2 regions of the Lysinibacillus sp. HST-98 genome follow, and region 1 is predicted to be linked to the other one. Evidence: riboswitches for the same ligand, from Rfam matches in the RefSeq annotation. Region 1 holds a riboswitch; the other holds the start of a gene.

Region 1 (7,854 bases):
TCAGCTGGTTAGAGCGCACGCCTGATAAGCGTGAGGTCGATGGTTCGAGTCCATTTAGGCCCATCATTATTCCGAAGTAGCTCAGTTGGTAGTAGCACCTGACTGTTAATCAGGTTGTCGCAGGTTCGAGTCCTGCCTTCGGAGCCACGGCCCGTTGGTCAAGTGGTTAAGACACCGCCCTTTCACGGCGGTAACACGGGTTCGAATCCCGTACGGGTCATCAAGCATGTAGCACAGATGTGTGTTACATGCTTTTTTCTATTCTCCTTTAAGATATTCTCCTTTTTCATGTTGTTGAGAAAAGATCACTAGCAGAAAAAGACACCTATTAGCAAGGTAAGAGGTTGATTTCCGTTCCGCCAGCTTCCTTTCCAGGGGGCGTCCGATGAGCCACTTCACTCATTTACGTTTGCTCCAGGGTCTCATCTGTGACGCTGGCTCCACTACAATCAACCATTCTGCAAAGTGTCTTTACTTTACTTTTTTCATAGTAGCATAGCGATCAAAAAGCCCATTATCTGTATGCTTAGAGGGGATAAGCTCTTATTTTCAATGTGGAGTAGGGAATCAGTTACAACAGCCATCCATAAGTGAATACCTTCAATTTATTTGTGGGATAAAAGAGGAAGACTACTTGATTGCCGGGGTTAGCCAGAAAGAGGCTAGCCGCACCGCGAAAGCCAAGCGTCAGCATGTAATTAGCCTAAAATGGAAAGACTTTTATCTTTCACAAAAATTCTATTGATGGCTTTGCTACAACACTATGAAGGTTACATGATTAATGTAGACTTTTTACAATAGTTAGGATCCCTCTCCCTTACATTCTCTTAAGAAAGAGAGTCTATAGAGTAAATATGAACAAACTATTTCATATATAAAATATGTATGTTTTTTCAATTACTATTTTCATGGTGCTTGTTGTTTTGTTCCTCTAATATGAGGATAAGTGGAGGAATCGATATGAATATACAGGAGATACAGCAATTTTTAAGTCTATATCAGACAGAACAAAATGAATCAGAACTTTGGTTAAAGAATAGATTACAGGCAGTTAAGGATGCAGGTGAATATCACCCAACAACAGAGGAGCTAGTTTTTGGCGCACGGGTGGCATGGAGAAATAGCAATAAGTGTATTGGACGTCTGTTTTGGCAGTCACTGCATGTAGTAGATGCACGTGATGCTTTAGATGAAAAGGCTATTTTTCAAAAATTACTAGAACATATTGATTATGCGACAAATCATGGGAAAATCCGTCCAACTATAACAGTGTTTGCTTCAGATAGAGTACGGATTTGGAATCATCAACTAATTCGTTATGCTGGCTATGAAACGGAGGCAGGCATTATTGGTGATTCGCAGTCCATTAAATTTACAAAAGTGTGTGAGTCGTTAGGATGGAAAGGTAAAGGAACTGATTTTGATGTACTACCACTCGTTATCCAGGTGGATAATCGTGCTCCTCAAATGTTTGTAATTCCTGAAGAAAATATAGTAGAGGTCTCAATCCGTCATCCAGAGTCAATCGATGTGGAGAAATTAGGAATGAAGTGGTATGCCGTACCTATTATTTCGAGTATGCGTTTTCAAATGGCTGGAATTGATTTTCAAGCAGCTCCATTTAACGGCTGGTATATGGGAACAGAGATTGGTGCACGAAATTTAGCAGATCATGATCGTTATAATATGTTACCTGCAATTGCAGAGATTTTTAATCTTGATACAACCAAACAAGCGTCTCTTTGGCGTGATCGTGCTTTAGTAGAACTTAATATTGCTGTTCTTCACTCATTTAAAGAAGAGGGTGTGAGCATTGTTGATCATCATACAGCAGCTCAGCAGTTTAAATTGTTTGAGGAGGCAGAAAAATCAACAGGAAGAGAAGTTACTGGCAACTGGACATGGTTAATCCCACCACTTTCCCCTGCCACAACTCACATATTCCATAAACCCTATGTAAATATATATCATACACCAAATTATTTTTATCAAAAACCATGCTATTAGTGTAAAGGAATTGTTTACTTTCAACAATTTTGATGAGAGAGGGCGCTTACTATGTTAAATCAGCAAATTCCCAATATCCCATGGAGACAATTGACGACACCTTATGGTAGAGGTACAGCCATTCCTAAGCTGATAGAACAGGAGCAATACACACAACTAGCTGAATTAATTGAACATCAAGGTACACTGTGGCAGGTGACACCATGGGTTTTGCTTGTCCTGCTAAAAAAGCTTACTAGTAAAAAATTAGAGGTTGTCTCCTTACAAGAGGTACAGTTATATTTAGCTGTGGCACATGCTATTACCAAGGATTATCTCGACCCAGTCAATACTGTTAAAAATATGCAGGAGCTATTAGACGTCAACTATTTGTGGATAGAAAATGAAGATAATGATGAGCAGGAGTGGGAGAAAGAAACGCCAAAGGGCTATGAGGAGCAAGCTTTTGTAGGCTATTACTTTTATAGTTATCTGCTTTTACAAGAGGCTGTTCCTATTTTTTCTACTATAACAGCTCGTAATAATGAAGCATCAGAATGCCTTGCTGAATTGCTAACATTACTCCGCAATCCGACAATTAAGTAATGTTTAAACACTATAGAAATAGAGCAGATGGAGGAATCTAATCCACCTGCTTTATTTAATGTTAATGCACATACTCATCCTTAGAGGCTCTCATTGAGCAAAAGAAGAGTAACATTGCTACAACGACAAAGAGCCATCCCGCAATATTCCAGCCACCAAATAAATCATGCAAGTAGCCAAAAAGAATAGGACCAATTGCGGCAAATAAATAACCCAAAGATTGTGCAAAGCCTGATAAATCTGCTGCTTCAAATGCAGTACGAGTACGGAGAGTGAAGAACATCATTGCTAGGGCGAATGAAGAACCACCTGCTAACCCTAGAAGAACCATCCACAGGACCCCAAGACTTGTCCATTCCATGACAACTCCAACAAAGCCTACTAAATAGAAGGATGTAAACATCAATACAAGTGGGCGTTGAGAAGTCATTTTACCTGCAATAATAGGGACTGCCAAAGCCATTGGTACTTGTGAGAATTGCATGATTGAAAACATCCAGCCAGCATTATCAGGCGCTAAACCTTGAGCAATATAAATCTCAGGTATCCACGCTGCTGTTGTATAGAATAATAAAGACTGTAAACCCATTGCCCCTGTGACAGCCCAAGTAACAGGTGATTTCCATAAAGGTGTACTGGTCTTTTTAGATGTAGTAACTGGTTCTGGGTAATTTGACTTTAGTTGAGGTATCCAAATTAAGATTGTAATTAGAACGAGTATGAGTGCAATGGAAAGCGCACCTTGCCAGCCTAACGATGAATTAGCTATCGGATAGCTAATACCAGCTCCAAGGCCAGCAGTAAAATTCATGGACATGGTGAAAAAGGCCATTAATAAACCCACATGATAGGGAAATTTCAATTTTAATAATCCTGGAATTAGTACATTTCCAAAAGAAATGGCTACGCCAATTAACACAGTACCCAATAGAAGTAATTCTGTCGTACCAAGTGAACGTAGGACAATTCCTAAGGCCAAGAGAAAAGTTGATAAAAATAATGTTAGCTCAAGCCCTAGTTTGCGTGCTACAACTGGTGCAAATGGAGATATAATAGCAAAAGCCAGCAATGGAATCGTTGTTAGAAAGCCTGCCAATACATTAGATATTCCAAGATCTTCACGGATAAAGGATATAATTGGACCAACAACAGTTAGTGGCATTCGTAATGTAGAGGCTATAAAGATAACGCCAAAGACTAAAAGTAAGGTTGTTCCTGTCCAGCTAATTTTTTTACTTGGATAACTAGTGGTATGATCATTTGTAGTCAAAATAAATCCCCCCTAATAATAACCATTCTAATTGAACTACTATAACACTTTATCACACTATTAAAAATAGTAGAAGATTCATAAAATACGGAACATTTCTTGCAGTATTGAAATGTCTATGGTCTTATGTTAGTATAATAAACATCATAAATTTAATAATTATATGCCTCATGTTTGTATTGAGGTAGAGGTCGCGATATTTATAAGTATGCTAATTGAAATGACAAGCATTGATGAGATTAGCTGAAAGGAAATATTGCCGAAGTGTGAGGGGACTTGAAAACCTCATGCTGGGGCTGTCTCCGAAAGGAACAGAACTGTCACGTTTGTACAACGTGTTGAGCTATCATGTAGGGAAAACTGAGGATTAACGTAGCCATCACAGTGTATATGTGATGGCATTTTTTTGCCTCATAAATAGGAAGGAAGCTATATCGTGAGTGAAATAAAAGTAAATCAGCTCGGACATAAAGCGCCGAAGCTGAAAAAAGAATTAAAAAGCCGTCATATTACAATGATTTCTTTAGGCGGTACAATTGGTACGGGGCTATTCTTAGCTAGTGGAGGTGCTATTGCTCAGGCAGGGCCTGGGGGAGCATTGCTTGCCTATGCTTTAATCGGTATTATGGTGTATTTTTTAATGACAAGCTTAGGGGAAATGGCTGCCTATATGCCATCATCAGGTTCATTTAGTACGTATGCAACCAAATTTGTAGATCCCGCTTTGGGCTTTGCATTAGGCTGGAACTACTGGTATAACTGGGCAATCACCATTGCTGCCGAAATTGCTGCTGTGTCATTAATTATGAAATATTGGTTCCCAGAAAGCTCATCAGCACTTTGGACAGTATTATTTATTGCTGTTGTATTGACGTTTAATTTACTATCCGTAAAAAGTTATGGTGAAAGTGAATATTGGTTTGCCATGATTAAAGTAGCAACGGTTATTGTTTTTATTATCATTAGCTTACTAATGATTTTTGGTATTTTAGGTGGGCAGGCTCCTGTAGGTTTTACTAATTTCTTTGTTAGTGATGGGCCATTCCATGGTGGCTTCCTTGCTACATTTGGTATTTTCCTAGCTGCAGGATTCTCATTCCAAGGGACAGAATTACTAGGAATTACAGCTGGTGAAACAGATAATCCTGGTAAAAATATTCCGAAGGCTGTTAAATCTGTATTTTGGCGTATTCTATTGTTTTATATTTTAGCGATTGGTGCAATCGGGATGTTGATTCCATTTACAGACGAACGTTTGTTATCAGAAGATATCGCAGTATCACCGTTTACACTAGTGTTTGACCGTCTAGGTATTGCCTTTGCTGCTTCTTTAATGAATGCCATTATTTTAACGGCTATGCTGTCAGCAGGAAATTCAGGACTATATGCATCTTCTCGTATGCTATGGCAATTAGCAGTGGATGGACATGCACCTAAATTTTTTGCAAAGCTAAGTCGTAGAGGTATTCCGATTTATGCACTTATGGCAACATTAGCTGTAGGCTGTTTAGCATTTTTGGCATCCTTCTTTGGCGATGGAGTGGTATATATCTGGCTATTAAATGCTTCTGGAATGTCTGGCTTTATTGCATGGCTAGGTATTGCGTTTAGTCATTATCGTTTCCGCCGAGCGTTTGATGCACAGGGCTTGGATCCAAAGTTATTACCTTATAAAGCCAAATTATATCCGTTTGGACCACTATTTGCTTTTACAGTTTGTATGATTGTAGTCATTGGACAAAATTACACAGCCTTTACAGGCGATAAGATTGATTGGTACGGTATGCTTGTTTCGTATATTGGGATTCCATTATTTTTAGCATTATGGTTGGGCTATAAAATAAAGCACAAAACAAAAATGCTTCCACTTAAAGATTGTGATTTAAAAGTTGAAGATTAAATAATAGGGCTGTTCTGTAAACCTAAGAGTGATGGTTTATGGGGCAGTTCTTTTTTCAACACTCATAAACAAAATCTCTCTAATCAAACATCATAAATATGGTAATGTAATATACATATGGAAATTGGGTTTGATAGGAGAGGTGCATGATAGTGCAAAAGCATATTTTACTTGTAGAAGACGATGAAGCCATTCGTGAAATGGTTGATAATTACTTAACGATGGAAGGTTTCAATGTCACAACAGCGACTAATGGCGAAGAGGCATTACATAATTGTTTGCAAAATACCTTTGATTTGGTCATTTTAGATATTATGATTCCTAAATTAAATGGATTGGAAGTATTAAAGATTATTAGAGAGCAGGCAGCACTTCCTATCATTATTATGTCTGCAAAAGACAGTGATGTTGATAAAGCGTTGGGCTTAGGATTAGGGGCAGATGATTATATCGCTAAACCCTTTTCTATGCTGGAATTTTCAGCACGTGTAAAGGCTGTTATCAGAAGAGCGACGAAATACTCTAGTCAAGCTGAACAAAAGCAAGAGGTCCTCGAAATTGATAATTTAAAGATAGATATCGTTAATTTCTCAATAGCAAAGAGTGGACAAGAGATAAAGCTGACATCAAAGGAATTTTCCATTTTAAAATTGTTTGTGACAAATCGTCAACGGGTTTTTACCAAAGAGCAAATTTATCAGATGATATGGAAAGATGCCTATTACGGAGATGAAAATATTATAAATGTACATATCAGAAGACTACGTGAAAAAATAGAAGATGATCCATCAAATCCTCAGTATATTAAAACTCTATGGGGAATCGGCTATAAGTTTGAGGGATAAAAATATGATGATATTTCTATTAATAATAATTGTATTGCTAATCGGAGTCCTAATTTTTCAATGGAAAGTCAAGAGGGAACAAGAACGCGCTATCCAATACATTCATAGTAAACTACACGTAATTGTAAATGAACAGACATATGAAAAGATTCTAGTAACAACTACAAATTCAGAAATTCAACAGTTACTTATTACACTGAATGCTTTGCTAGATCAGCATCAAAAAATCCAGGCTACGCATCGTAAAATGGAAAATTCCATGAAAAAGATGTTGGCCAATATTTCGCATGATCTTAAAACACCTTTAACCGTTGTACTTGGCTATATTGAAATGCTTCAACTTCAAAATGCGATGAGTGACGAAGAACGCCAACGATTACTTACAGGTGTACATGCTAAAACATTAGAAGTGTTAAAAATTATCCATACATTTTTTGACTTGGCAAAATTAGAGGCTGGGGACACAGATTATCCAATCACTAAAATCAATGTCAGTGAAATATGCCGTAAAAATATTTTGTCTTTTTACGATCTGGTTACTTCAATGGGATTAGATATTAATATTGATATTCCTACAAGCCCCATGTATGCCCTTGGTAATGAAGAAGCATTAAATAGGGTTCTAAACAATCTACTGTCTAATGCTATTGCGTATGGAGCAGATGGCAATGTAATTGGAATTACCGTAAGACATGAAGAAGCCAATATTGATATTGATGTGTGGGATTGTGGCAAGGGTATTGATGAATATCATATCGATAGCGTATTTGAAAGGATGTATACACTTGAGGATTCTCGAAATAAATCTTTTCAAGGCAGTGGTTTGGGACTAACGATTACAAAGCGGCTAGTAGAAATAATGAATGGCTCCATCCGGTTATCGAGTATTCCTAATGAAAAAACTACTTTTACCATTTCGCTAAAACGAATGATGTATTGAATCCAATTGTGCTTGTAAAGCTTTAAGGCTTTGCAGGCTTTTTTACTTAAGAAATTTGTAAGAATGCAGTAATAAAATAGAGAGTTTCATTTTTTATAATGAAGCTAGTCACAATTGAGGGAGAGAATTACATGACATACATTGTAAAAACAAATCAGCTTACGAAAGTTTATGATGGAAAAGAAGTTGTTTCAGCTGTCAATATGAACGTTAAGAAGGGGGAGATTTATGGATTTTTAGGTCCCAATGGTGCAGGTAAAACCACTGTTATGAAGATGCTAACTAATCTAACGAAGCCTACTAGTGG
Region 2 (7,854 bases), on a different contig from region 1:
CTATCATTTATGTCGGTAAAGCAAAAGTTCTGAAAAACCGTGTACGATCATATTTTACTGGAACACATGAAGGGAAAACGCAAAGGCTTGTAGGTGAAATAGAAGATTTTGAGTATATTGTGACGTCATCAAATATTGAAGCACTTATTTTAGAGCTGAATCTCATCAAATTACATGATCCAAAATATAATGTCATGTTAACGGATGATAAGACCTATCCATATTTAAAAATTACGAATGAAAAACATCCTCGTCTGATTACGACAAGGAAGGTAAAAAAGGATAAGGCTAAATATTTTGGCCCTTATCCGAATGCCTATGCAGCAAGTGAAACGAAAAAGCTATTGGATCGATTGTATCCGCTGCGCAAATGTGTTCAATTACCTTCCAAGGCTTGCTTGTACTATCACATGGGTCAATGCTTAGCACCTTGTGTGAAGGAAATTGATGGTCAGGTTTATCAAGAAATGATTGAGGATATGACGAAGTTTTTAAATGGTGGTGTGGAGACAGTCAAAAAAGAGCTTGAAGTTAAAATGCTAGCAGCTGCAGAAAACCTAGAATTTGAACGAGCGAAGGAATTCCGAGACCAAATTGCCCATATTGATACGGTTATGCAGAAACAAAAAATAGTTTCAAGTGATACAACAAATCGAGATGTTTTTGGCTATGCTGTTGAAAAAGGATGGATGTGTGTTCAGGTTTTCTTTGTGCGCCAAGGAAAGCTGATTGAGCGTGATGTCTCAATTTTCCCGATCTATCAAGATGCAGAGGAAGAATTTTTAACATTTGTTGGGCGCTTTTATGAAAAGCCAGAGCATATTAAGCCAAAAGAAATTTTTATTCCACAAGCCATTGATGCAGCTATCTTAACAGAATTATTAGAAATTAAAGTGCTCACACCGAAAAGAGGTCAAAAGAAGGAATTGGTTGAATTAGCTACCAAAAATGCTGAAATTGCTGTGGCAGCTAAATTCCAGCTAATAGAGCGTCAGGAAGAACGTACGATTGGTGCTTGTGAGGCACTTGGTGAAGCAATGGGTATTAGTGCACCTTTACGAATTGAAGCTTTTGATAATAGTCATATGCATGGAACGGATGCAGTGTCTGCTATGGTTGTTTTCATTGATGGGAAGCCTGCGAAAAAGGAGTACCGAAAATATAAAACGCGTACAGCAGCCAAACATGATGATTACGGTGCAATGCAGGAGGTTATACGTCGTCGCTATATTCGTGTTTTAAAGGAAGGTCTACCATTACCAGATTTAGTCTTAATTGATGGTGGTAAGGGACAAATGGAAGTAGCCCGTGAAGTACTAGAAGATGAGCTTGGTCTTGTTATACCGATTGCTGGTTTAGCCAAAGATGATAAGCATAATACATCTCAGCTATTGTTTGGTGATCCACCAGAAGTGATTAGCTTAAAACGTACAAGTGATGGCTTTTATTTATTACAACGAATTCAAGACGAAGTCCATCGCTTTGCTATTACCTTCTTGCGTCAACAGCATGAGAAACATGCCATTCAATCTGTATTAGATCAAATTGAAGGGGTAGGACCAAAACGAAAGCAACAGCTGCTTAAACATTTCGGTTCAGTCAAAAAAATTCGAGAGGCGAGCGAGCTAGCATTACAGGAGGCTGGGATGCCCGCTAATTTAGCAAGCCAAATTTTTAGCTATTTTCAGCAACAATCATTGTCAAAGGAATAGGCATGTGCTATGGTTATAAATAACATTGTTTTCAATGTTATGGAGAGCCAACTGTGTGACTAGTTTGTTTACGCTAAGGCTTAATGAATTGAATACATTCACTTTAAAGTGATGATAGAGGTGCAAGATTCAAGAGTAACACGATGGAGGATGGACAAGTCCAGAGATATTGTGTGAAAGGGGAGCTTGCCGAAGTACAGTATTGTTGTTCCTATGTTGTACTGGTTTTGCATTTAAGAAATGTAAGACTGTCGATTCTAAACGTTTCGGAGAGCTATCACACATGCGCAAGTTACGATTATTGTACATGTTATAGGCAGCTTTCACGTTATGTGGAGGCTGCCTTTTAGTTTTCTAGAAACGGTTTTACCCCCCTGTAATTTGGTAAAATACATGAAATGGAAGGGAGAACGAAAGAAATGGCTAAAATCGTGATGAAGTTTGGGGGAGCTGCATTAGCTTCTACTGAACAAATCCAAGAGGCTGCTAGGAAAGCGATTGCTGAAAAGGACAAAGGATTGGATGTAGTAGTGGTCGTTGCAGCAATGGGACACACTGCGAAAGAGATGAAATTGATGGTACACCAACTAACTGACGATGTGTCGAAAAGAGAATTAGATGCAGTGTTGTCAACTGGCTCTCAATTATCAAGTGCTTTATTTGCCATCGCCTTGCAGGAAGCAGGCTATGAGGCGGTGTCTCTAACTGGATGGCAAGCTGGTATACATACGGATGGTATGTATCGGCATGCTCGTATCGACTATATAGATATTAATCGAATGGAAGAACACTTTGCACAGGGACAAATTGTGGTTATTGCTGGAGAACAAGGGATTGACGAAGAGCACAATATCACCATGCTTGGGAAAGGTGGAGCTGAAACAGCTGCTGTTGCACTTGCCATAGCATTGGAAGCGGAGAGAGTAGATATGTATACAAATGTGGATGGTGTTTATACAGCAGATCCACGGTATGTTACAAATGCCCAAAAGCTACAGGAAATTTCCTATGATGAAATGTTGGAGTTATCGAATTTAGGGTCTCATATCATACATCCTCGTGCGGTGGAGTTAGCGAAAAAATTTCAAATGCCTGTTATTATACGCTCCAGTTTAATAGAATCAGTAGGCACTTTATTGAAGGAGGAAGTGGAAATGGAAAAAAATTTAGTCGTTCGTGGTGTTGCATTTGAATCAGATATTATTCGTTTAACAGTAGGGTATGATGCTTTTTCGAATGCTTCATTAGCAGATATATTTACGGTGCTTGCAGAGAACCGTATTAATGTTGATATTATTGTCCAAGCCATTATTGATGGGTTGAAGCCAACTGTATCGTTTTCCATTTTAAAAGAGGAATTTGCGGAAGCATTACGTGTTTTAGAGGATAGTAAATTATCACTCGGATTTAGTTTTGCCGACTTCGAAATTGGACTAGCAAAAGTTTCTATTATTGGTTCAGGCATGGCTTCCAATCCAGGCGTTGCCGCTCGTATGTTTGATCGGTTACGTCGTGAAAATATCCCTGTAAAAATGGTTAGTACTTCTGAAATAAAACTGTCCGTTGTTGTACCACAGGATGATATGATCCAAGCAGCTAATGCTCTCCATGATGAATTTAATTTAGAGCAAGCACTTTACATATAATAATAGAAGAAACAGCATTTTATGTAATTGACCGAAATAAAAGGAAGAAAAAAGAAGGATTGTCATCCCATTCTTTAATGGGAGACAATCCTTTTTAATTATTCTGAGGGAATGGTATTCATAATACGTTCTTTAACGTCCCATTTGACTGTAAACATGACGTATTGTTGCTTTTCCCGTTTTTCACTATAGCATTCTGTCAGGTAGCCTTTAGCTAGTTGAATTTGCTCTGCTATAAATCCTGCTTCAAGTTTAAAGCTACGCTGCTTTATTTGCAGAATTTCAGGGTCATTTGTCAACTGGAAAATACGTCCATCTTTTGATTCCTTTATGAGTTCTAATGTACCCCAGCAGGCATCTGCGAAAAATGCGATAAGTTCATCTTGACTTTTACATGGGAACTTGCGAGCAAGCTCTTTACCTGCCCAATAAAGGACATCATCTTCATGTTTACCGAGTATAGAAGATAGAATATGATCACGAATGATCTCATAGCCAAATGATGAGATTGTAGGAGATGGAGTGTTTAACATTGTTATCCTTCTTTCTTAGAATTTTCTTAAAATTTAACGGTAATAAAGTAATGATAGATTTTTCGAGAAAAAACGACGCATCATGTACTAGATTAGTTCTTTAATAAGCTCTATGAAAAACTCCGAGTTGCCTTGACGCTCGTAGCTCTTGAGAGTACAATAAACATGTCATAATATTGTACCATGATGAAATACACAGTCAATGAAGTATCATTTACAAAATGATGACTTCTTTTGTTGTGCTATTTTAAGTACTAAGGGGGGTAACAGTCTTGTCGAAAGATCGAGAGTTTTTATGGCGTCGCTTACATTCTCTACTTGGGATCATTCCAGTAGGTCTGTTTTTAACGATGCACCTGTTCATTAACTTTACAGCAACAGGCGGGGCAGAAAGTTACAATGATGCTACCGCAGTAATGGAAAAGATTCCATTCCTTATCCTAGTTGAATGGATTGTCATCTATATTCCATTAATGTTCCACGCATTCTATGGTGTCTACATTGCATTCACTGCTACACCAAACACAGGACGTTTCAGCACATACCGTAACTGGATGTTCTCTTTACAACGTTTTACGGGTGTATTCTTAGTGATATTCATTGCATGGCATATTTTCCAAACTCGTATTCAAAAAGCACTTGGCACACACGTTGATTACGACATGATGGCGAATATTGTTGCTAATCCATTCATGCTTGGATTCTACATTGTTGGTATTTTATCAGCAACTTTCCACTTATCTAACGGTTTATGGGCATTCCTAGTAAGCTGGGGTATTACACAATCTCCTCAGTCTCAAAAGATCGCTACTTACGTAACAAACATTCTTTTCGTAATTCTAAGTGTAGTTGGTGTGGCTGCTATTTTAGCTTTTGTATAATTCCATAGAAGCTACGATAGAGCACATGCAATCATTGCAATTTTTTAAGAGGAGTGAGAAATAATCATGGCGAAAAGCAAAATAATTGTTGTCGGCGGTGGTCTTGCCGGTCTGATGGCAACGATTAAAGCAGCTGAAGTTGGTACTGAAGTTGATTTATTCTCATTAGTTCCTGTAAAACGCTCACACTCTGTTTGTGCGCAAGGCGGAATTAATGGTGCGGTAAATACTAAAGGTGAAGGGGATTCTCCATGGATCCACTTTGATGATACAGTATATGGTGGGGACTTCCTAGCGAACCAACCACCAGTTAAAGGTATGTGTGATGCAGCACCTGGCATTATCCACTTAATGGACCGTATGGGTGTTATGTTCAACCGTACACCAGAAGGGCTTTTAGATTTCCGTCGTTTTGGTGGTACTTTAATGCACCGTACAGCTTTCTCTGGTGCAACAACTGGTCAACAATTACTATATGCGCTAGATGAGCAAGTTCGTTCTCATGAAGTAGCTGGTTTAGTAAATAAATATGAACACTGGGAATTCCTTGGTGTTATTATCGATGAAGACGGCGTTTGTCGTGGTATCGTAGCGCAAGATATGCGTACAGAAGAAATTAAATCATTCCGTGCAGACGCTGTTATTATGGCGACTGGTGGCCCTGGTATTATCTTCGGTAAAACAACAAACTCTGTTATTAACACAGGTTCTGCTGCTTCTATCGTTTATCAACAAGGTGCTTCATATGCGAATGGTGAATTCATTCAAATTCACCCAACAGCGATTCCTGGAGATGACAAAAACCGTCTAATGTCAGAATCAGCTCGTGGTGAAGGTGGTCGTATTTGGACTTATAAAGACGGTAAACCTTGGTACTTCTTAGAAGAGAAATACCCAGCTTATGGTAACTTAGTACCACGTGATATTGCGACACGTGAAATTTTCGACGTTTGTGTAAACCAAAAACTTGGTATCAATGGCGAAAACATGGTATACCTAGATCTTTCACATAAAGATCCACATGAATTGGACGTTAAACTTGGTGGTATCATCGAAATCTACGAAAAATTCGTAGGGGATGACCCACGTAAATTACCAATGAAAATTTTCCCAGCAGTTCACTATTCAATGGGTGGATTATGGGTTGACTACAATCAAATGACTGAAATTCCTGGTCTATTTGCAGCAGGTGAATGTGATTACTCTCAACATGGTGCAAACCGTCTTGGTGCAAACTCATTATTATCTGCTATCTACGGTGGTATGGTTGCAGGACCAAACGCAGTAGACTATGTAAAACACCTTAAAAAGCATGCTGAAGATCTTCCACAAGAGATTTACGATGCTCGTGTAAAAGAGGAACAAGCGAAATGGGATGCTATCATGAAAATGGAAGGCACAGAAAACGCTTACTTACTGCATAAAGAGCTTGGTGAAATGATGACTGCTACAATGACTGTAGTACGTTACAATGATCAGCTTGAAGATACATTGAAAAAACTTGATGAGCTTACTGAGCGTTGGAACAACATCAACATCAATGATACGCAAAAATGGAGCAATCAAGGCGCACACTTTACACGTCAGCTTAAAAATATGTTAGTGCTTGCAAAAGTAATGACAAAAGGTGCACTATTACGTAATGAATCTCGTGGTGCACACTATAAACCTGATTTCCCTAACCGTGATGATGAGAACTTCTTAAAAACAACAATGGCGAAGTTTGACCCAGCTACTGGTAATCCAATCATCACGTACCAAGAAGTCGACGTTTCATTAATCCCACCACGTAAACGCGACTACTCTGCGAAAGGAGACTAAAAGTTATGCAAATCGCAGCTAATACTGGAAGAATGGTCAAAGTGGAAATCTTACGTCAAGATACACAAGGCGGCAATAGCTACTGGCAAAAATTCCAAGTGCCTTACCGTCATGGTATGAACGTAATTTCAATTTTAATGGAAATTCAAAAAAATCCTGTTACTGAAGATGGTGTAAACACATCACCAGTATCATGGGATATGAACTGTTTAGAAGAAGTTTGTGGTGCATGTTCAATGGTGATCAATGGCCGTCCACGTCAATCATGTTCTACACTAGTAGACCAATTGACAGAGCCGATAAAATTGGAGCCAATGAAAACATTCCCTGTTATTCGTGACTTACAAGTTGACCGTGAACGTATGTTCAACGCTCTTAAAAAAGTTAAAGCATGGGTACCAATCGATGGTACGTATGATTTAGGTGAAGGTCCACGTATGCCAGAAGGTAAACGTCAATGGGCTTATGAACTATCTAAATGTATGACTTGTGGTGTATGTATGGAAGCATGTCCAAACGTGTCTGAAAAGGCTTCATTCATTGGACCAGCTCCATTATCACAAGTACGTCTTTTCAACACTCACCCAACTGGTGCTATGATTAAAGATGAACGTTTAAATGCGATTATGGGTGACGGTGGCCTTGCGAACTGTGGTAACTCTCAAAACTGTGTTGCTGCATGTCCAAAAGGTATTCCTTTAACAACTTCCATCGCTTCATTAAACCGTGCAACTACAGTGCAAATGTTCCGTAACTTCTTCGGTTCTGACCACTACGTAGACTAATATCGGACAAGCGGAACTCCCTTACACTTCGTGTGAGGGAGTTTTTTATAGTTATAGAAATGAAATTTATCAAGTTGTTTATTTACGTTTTTTCTATGATAATATAGCATTTTCTTTTATAATGAATATGTATTCATTTTGTTTGCCGTTGATTGATAAAAGACGGGCAATTACATGACAGGGGATGGTATATCATGAAGGCAAATTATATCGATAATTTTCAAGAGTGGGAAAAGGGTTTTTCATTTTTTAGTGAGGTACGAGTTCGATTTTCAGAAACAGACATGTATGGTCATATGAACAATACGATAAGCTTTACATATTTTGAGCAAGCAAGAATTGATTACTTCCGATATTTAGGAATTTCAATGCCCTCAGTTGGAGAAGAGAATGTGAAATCTATACCAATTGTAGCCGATTTACAATGTGATTATGTAAAGCAGGTTTTCTTTGATGACGTACTACGAATCTATACA

Evidence for each region. Region 1 has a riboswitch for lysine ahead of JIN86_RS22425 (amino acid permease). Riboswitches for the same ligand answer to the same signal wherever they lie in the genome.
Region 2: it holds a riboswitch for lysine, as region 1 does, so the genes downstream of both, JIN86_RS04310 (aspartate kinase) here and JIN86_RS22425 (amino acid permease) in region 1, are expected to answer to the same signal.

What each region holds. Positions count from the first base shown of each region.
Region 1 covers NZ_JAENHX010000015.1:1,582-9,435, forward strand. Annotated here, with positions in the region: tRNA gene JIN86_RS22395 (tRNA-Ile) at 1-63, shown strand, start outside; tRNA gene JIN86_RS22400 (tRNA-Asn) at 71-147, shown strand; tRNA gene JIN86_RS22405 (tRNA-Glu) at 149-220, shown strand; gene JIN86_RS22410 (nitric oxide synthase oxygenase) at 961-2,007, shown strand; gene JIN86_RS22415 (hypothetical protein) at 2,059-2,592, shown strand; gene JIN86_RS22420 (CynX/NimT family MFS transporter) at 2,654-3,862, opposite strand; lysine riboswitch at 4,040-4,216, shown strand; gene JIN86_RS22425 (amino acid permease) at 4,299-5,762, shown strand; gene JIN86_RS22430 (response regulator transcription factor) at 5,915-6,607, shown strand; gene JIN86_RS22435 (sensor histidine kinase) at 6,612-7,547, shown strand; gene JIN86_RS22440 (ABC transporter ATP-binding protein) at 7,679-7,854, shown strand, end outside.
Region 2 covers NZ_JAENHX010000001.1:851,014-858,867, reverse strand. Annotated here, with positions in the region: gene uvrC (excinuclease ABC subunit UvrC) at 1-1,712, shown strand, start outside; lysine riboswitch at 1,820-1,997, shown strand; gene JIN86_RS04310 (aspartate kinase) at 2,132-3,358, shown strand; gene JIN86_RS04305 (YslB family protein) at 3,457-3,891, opposite strand; gene JIN86_RS04300 (succinate dehydrogenase cytochrome b558 subunit) at 4,164-4,772, shown strand; gene sdhA (succinate dehydrogenase flavoprotein subunit) at 4,839-6,593, shown strand; gene sdhB (succinate dehydrogenase iron-sulfur subunit) at 6,599-7,378, shown strand; gene JIN86_RS04285 (acyl-CoA thioesterase) at 7,573-7,854, shown strand, end outside.